Regions from separate parts of the Mesorhizobium sp. B2-7-3 genome, predicted to be linked through region 2. Evidence: predicted binding sites of a transcription regulator. Region 2 holds the regulator's gene; the other holds the start of a gene.

What was found. The regulator PhoB, encoded in region 2, activates phosphate uptake and scavenging genes when phosphate is short. The targets are predictions, from matches to a motif close to TGTCATNNANCTGTCAT.
Region 1: a site for PhoB is predicted at 1,406-1,422, ahead of FJW04_RS01005 (DUF1045 domain-containing protein). Genes of this name have one in related genera too.

What each region holds. Positions count from the first base shown of each region.
Region 1 covers NZ_VFTY01000001.1:191,238-194,276, reverse strand. The annotation lists gene FJW04_RS01015 (DUF3329 domain-containing protein) at 1-193, shown strand, start outside; gene iolB (5-deoxy-glucuronate isomerase) at 497-1,309, shown strand; gene FJW04_RS01005 (DUF1045 domain-containing protein) at 1,462-2,169, shown strand; gene FJW04_RS01000 (alpha-D-ribose 1-methylphosphonate 5-triphosphate diphosphatase) at 2,206-3,039, shown strand, end outside.
Region 2 covers NZ_VFTY01000002.1:199,649-202,687, forward strand. The annotation lists gene pstB (phosphate ABC transporter ATP-binding protein PstB) at 1-58, shown strand, start outside; gene phoU (phosphate signaling complex protein PhoU) at 84-791, shown strand; gene phoB (phosphate regulon transcriptional regulator PhoB) at 811-1,500, shown strand; gene FJW04_RS05015 (ROK family protein) at 1,503-2,738, opposite strand; gene xylF (D-xylose ABC transporter substrate-binding protein) at 3,004-3,039, shown strand, end outside.

The DNA.
Region 1 (3,039 bases), on a different contig from region 2:
CTTCTTCCGGCCATTGTGGCGGCGTGTCGCCGTCGTCGCGGTCTGCCTCATCTGGTCGGTCATCGAGTTCGCCACCGGCACGCCGTTCTGGGGCGTCATCGCGCTCGGCTTTGCCGGCTACGGCGCCTGGCAATTTTTTTATCTTTATAAGCCGGCCGACGAGACGAAGCCTCTGGCCGATCCGAAGGAATAGGCGGTCCATGGCGCGAGCAGTTTTGTGGATTGGATACTGCGAGCGTAACGGATCGCACACGTCGGCGATTGGCCGAAACGCCCATCGCTTCGTCATCCTAGGGCGGAGCAAGGAGCGTAGCGACGCGGCGCAGACCCTAGGATCCATGCCATGACTTTGAAGCGTTGTGACGGTGCAGGAATTCCGCTCCGCTGCGCCCTTCGACGAAGGTAACGGCATGGATCCTGGGGTCTTCGCGACGGAGCTTCGCTCCTGCTCCGCCCTAGGATGACGAAGTTGGAAGGCTAGGATAGGAGAGACAAAATGTCGAAACTGCTCGTCAAGGCCGACAAGGGCCATGGCCGCGTCGCCCATGTGACGCCGAAAAGCGCCGGCTGGACCTATGTCGGTTTCGACCTGCATCGGCTGAAGCCGGGCGAAAGCGCCTCGGGAAAGACGGACGACCGCGAAGTCTGCCTGGTGTTCGTGACCGGCAAGGGTACCGCGAAAGCCGGCGGCAAGGATCTCGGCCTGCTCGGCGAGCGCATGTCGCCCTTCGATGGCAAGCCGTGGTCGGTCTACGTGCCGCAGGGATCGGACTGGTCGGTAACGGCCGATACCGAGCTGGAACTTGGCGTCTGCTCGGCGCCTGGTCTTGGCGGTGGCCTGCCGGTCCGGGTGATCGGACCGGACGATCTCGGCCAGGAGGTGCGCGGCAAGGGCACCAATACGCGCTACGTCACCAACATCCTGCCGGAAGGCCAGCCGGCCGACTCGTTGCTGGTCGTCGAGGTCATCACGCCCGGCGGTCACACGTCGAGCTACCCGCCGCACAAGCATGACCAGGACAATCTGCCTGCCGAATCCTATCTGGAGGAAACCTACTACCATCGCCTCAACCCGCCGCAGGGCTTTGCCTTCCAGCGCGTCTACACCGATGCCGACAAAAGCGGACATCGTGCGCTGGACGAAGCCATGGCGATCGAGGACGGCGATGTGGTGCTGGTGCCCAAGGGCTATCACCCCTGTGCCGCCTGCCACGGCTATGACCTCTATTATCTCAATGTGATGGCCGGACCGAAGCGGACCTGGAAATTCCACAATGCGCCCGAGCACGAATGGTTGATGAAGGCCTGACCGTCTCGCGTTTCCGGCCGAACTTATTGGTCCAGCTGGGAAAAATCGTCGGCTAAGGACCTTAGGGGTCGATTTGCCTTCTAAAACCCGTCAAAGCTTCGTCAATCCGTCATGGAAATCACCTATGGCAGCAGTTCTGACGAGGACTTCCCATGCGTTATGCCATTTATTTCACCCCCCGGCAGGACGAGCCGCTGGCGCGCATCGCCGCCGACTGGCTGGGCCGCGATCCGTTCGGTGCCGCGACCAGGCCGGTTGAGGCCGTTGCCGATCTGTCGGCGGCGGAAGTGGCCTTCCACACCGCCTCGGCACGCCGCTACGGCTTTCACGCGACGCTGAAGGCGCCCTTCCACCTGGCTGCCACGGAGACCGAGACCTCGCTGCGCGCGGCGCTGGATCATTTTGCCGAGGTTACGCCTGTCGTCACGATCCCGCGCCTGGTCGTCAGCCAGATCGACAGCTTCTTCGCGCTGGTGCCGGAAGGGCCGCTGCCGCCGCTCAACCGCTTCGCCGACAATGTGGTACGCGATTTCGACCGGTTTCGCGCGCCGCTGTCCGAGGCCGAGATCGAGCGGCGCAGCCCGGATTCGCTGAAGCCGGCCGAGTTTCGCAATCTCTGCCAATGGGGCTATCCCTATGTCTTCGAGACCTTCCGCTTCCACATGACCCTGTCCGGCCGGGCCGGCCCACAGGAAAGCCCTCGCCTGCGCGCGGCGATCGACAGCCTGTTCGCCGATGTGTTGCGCCAGCCCGTGCTGGTGGACGCGCTGACATTGTTCGTCGAACCCGAACCCGGCGCGCCATTCATGGTGCTTTCCCAGCACGCGCTCGGACGCCGCCCGGCCCGGAAAACCGCCTGAACGAAACCCGACTGCAAGAACCAAGGACTACCCGCAATGACCGCCGAAACTGTTCTTTCCAACGCCCGCATCGTTCTTGCCGACGAGATCGTCGAAGGGTCACTGGTGCTGCGCGATGGCTTGATCGCCGGCATCGATGGCGATGCTGCCCGGACCGGCGAGGACATGGGCGGCGACTTTATCATTCCAGGGCTGGTCGAACTCCACACCGACCATCTCGAGGGCCATTATGCGCCGCGGCCGAAAGTGCGCTGGAACCCGATCGCCGCGGTGCTCGCCCATGACGCGCAGGTGGCGACCGCCGGCATCACGACCGTGCTCGATGCCTTGCGCGTCGGCATGGACGAGGACGCCGACCTGACATTGGACGACATTCGCAAGCTGGCCGATGCGATCGAGGACAGCGTCGCGCGGGATCGTCTGCGGGCCGATCACTTCCTGCATCTTCGCTGCGAGGTTTCAGCACCGGATTGCCTCGACGCATTCGCCAATTTCGACGGTGACGAACGGGTCAAGCTGGCGTCGCTGATGGACCATGCGCCAGGCCAGCGCCAGTTCGTCAACCTTGAAACCTATGCCTACTACTACCAGCGCAAGCTGAAACTCTCGGATCGCGATTTCCAGAAATTCTGCGAGAAGCGGATGGCCGAATCGGCACGCAACTCTGGGCCGAACCGCGTCTTCATCGCCGCCGCCTGCCAGGAGCGCGGCATCGTGCTCGCCAGCCACGACGATGCGACGTCGGCTCATGTCGACGAGGCCATCGAGCAGGGCGTGCGGGTCGCCGAGTTCCCGACCACCGAGGAAGCGGCGCGGGCCTCTAAGACCGCCGGGCTCGGCGTGCTGATGGGCGCGCCCAATGTCATGCGC
Region 2 (3,039 bases):
CTTCACGTCGCCTCGCGAGAAGCGCACGCAGGACTATATCACCGGCCGCTTCGGCTGATCTCACGCATACGAGGACCAGGATCATGGCCGAACACACAGTCGCAGCCTTCGACGAGGATCTCGGGCAGATCAGCAGGCTGATCAGCGACATGGGCGATCTCGCCGGCACGATGGTCGGCGGCGCCACCAAGGCGCTGCTGAATTCCGACAATGCGCTGGCACAGCGCGTCGTCTCCGACGACGCCATCATGGACGCGCGCCAGCGCGAACTCGATGATCGCGCCATCACCCTAATCGCCAAGCGCCAGCCGATGGCCGACGATCTGCGTCATGTCGTCGGCTCGATCCGCATGGCGGGCGATCTCGAACGCATCGGCGACCTTGCCAAGAACATCGCCAAGCGCGTCGGCTCGGTCGGCCTCACCGCCACGCCGCGCGACTTGTCGCATTCCATCGACTCCATGGCGCAGCTGGTGCTGATCCAGGTGCAGGGCGTCGTCGAGGAATATGCGGCCGGCGATGCCGCCGCCCTCGCCAAGCTCAGGAATGACGACGAACGCATCGACGTCAAATACACTTCGGTCTTCCGCGAACTCCTGACTTACATGATGGAGGATCCCCGCAACATCACGGCTTGCACGCATCTTTTGTTCTGCGCCAAGAATCTCGAACGCATCGGCGACCATGTGACCAACATCGCCGAGAATGCGTATTATGTGCTGACCGGCACGCAACTGCCCGCCAACCGTCCGAAGCAGGACGAGACGGCGATGTCGGTGCCGGCGGCTTGACGGCAGGGATGATCGATCGATGATCGCGCCACGCATCATGGTGGTGGAGGACGAGGAGCCGCTGGGCGTGCTCCTCCGCTACAACCTGGAGTCCGAGGGTTACCAGGTCGAGGTGGTGACACGCGGCGACGAAGCCGAGATACGCCTCCAGGAAAACGTGCCCGACCTGCTGGTGCTCGACTGGATGGTGCCGGCGGTTTCCGGCATCGAACTCTGTCGGCGCCTGCGCATGCGGCCCGAGACGGAGCGATTGCCGATCATCATGCTGACGGCGCGCGGCGAGGAGAGCGATCGCGTGCGCGGCCTCTCGACCGGCGCCGACGACTATCTGGTCAAGCCGTTCTCGACGCCGGAATTCATGGCCCGGGTCAAGGCGCTGCTGCGCCGCGCCAAACCGGAAGTGCTGTCCAGCGTGCTCAAGGTCGGCGACATCGTGCTCGACCGCGAATCGCACCGGGTCTATCGCAAGAAGAGCGAGATCCGGCTCGGACCGACCGAGTTCAGGCTGCTCGAATTCATGATGCGCCATCCCGGCCGCGTGTTCTCGCGCAGCCAGTTGCTCGACAATGTCTGGGGCGAGACGATCTACATCGACGAGCGCACCGTGGATGTGCATGTCGGCCGCCTGCGCAAGGCGGTCAACAATGGCCGCATGCCCGATGTGATACGCACCATCCGTGGCGCGGGCTACGCAATCCGCGAGGATTGAGATCAGGCCACGTTCTTGCCGGATCTCACCTGCACGCCCGGCGCGAAGATCTCCTGGTCGACGAAGGTGAGCGCGCGCATGGCGCAGCCCTCGCGGATCAGCGGCAATTCGTTCGGCTCTGTATCGAAGGAAATCGACGTCGAATGCTGGCCGCCGGCGGTCTGGGCGATGGCCTCACGCAAGGCCGGCTCGATCAGATCGAAGGCGGCGGCGCTGACGCCGACCATCGCAACCGGCGCCGGATCGATCAGCGCGAACAAGCTGCCAAGGCCATAGCCCAGCGCCTCGCCGGCCTTGCGATAGGCCTCGCGCTCCGGTCCGTCTCTTTCGCGCGCCGTGGCCGCCAATGCGCGCATGTCGGCGTCGCTGACGTCGACCGGTTTGGCGTCCTCACCCATCTGTCCTGCATTACGCCAGATGGCATAGTTGCCGGCATAGGCCTCGACGCAGCCGCGCCGCCCGCAGCGGCAGAGCGCGCCGCCGGGGCGATGGATCATGTGGCCGAACTCGCCGCCCGAGGAATGGGTGCCGGTGAACAGCTCGCCCTTCAGCACCAGGCCCATGCCGATGCCGTGCGAGAGCAGGATGGCGATGAAGTCGTCGCGGTAGCGCTCGGGGTCGCGCCAGCGCAGCGCCACAGCCATCATGTTGCAGTCGTTCTCCATGGTGGCGGGGATGCCGAATTCGGCTTCGAGTATATCGGCGAAGGCAATGTCCGTCTGCGGCGTGATCGGCGACCACAGCATGGCGCGCGCCTCGGTGTCGGTGATGCCCTGGATCGCCAGCGCGATGCGGGCAATGCTGGCGACATCGAGGTCGGGATCCTCGAGGCGGCGCCGGACGATGGCCACGCATTCGCCGATCAGCGCCTCGCGCGACATGGTCAGCGTGTCCAGCCGGCGCTGCTCCTCCGATATCACCTGGCCGGCGTAGTCGATGACGGCGACGGAGAGGAAATTCAGCGACAGCACCACGGTCATGACCGCCGCGGCCTCGGGGTTGAGACAAAGGCCCACCTGCGGCCGGCCGCGTTTCAGTGAGCCGGCCTCGTTCGGCTTGCCTTCGCTCAGGATACCTTCGCCGATCAGGTCGGCTGATATCGCCGATATGGTCGAGTGGCTCAGGGCGGTGGTGGCGGCGATCTCAGTGCGCGAGGGCTGGCCACCCCGGCGCACGGCTCCAATCACCATTGCGCGGTTGCGCCGGCGCAGATCGTCGTGGCGGATTCCGACCGACATGATTTCCCTCCCCGTCGCCGCGGTTCTTGACGCCCCCTCGAACACCTCCGGCAACGGGTCGAATACTGGCAGAAGCGGCTGGGGCTGTCATTTATTTATTGCGGGGCTCGAAAAAAGGCTTCCGGCACCTCAAAATCCGTCAGAATCGATGTTGACAGTGTTCCGGCGATGGACCAGTGTTTTTTCGAGGCTCGAAAAAATTAGGGCCTTTGTGCCGGCCTTAGGGCCAGTTTGGTCGCGCCACACGCGGCGCAGGGAGGATATCATGAAGAGATTCACAGTCGCCATTCTGGCGGGTGTC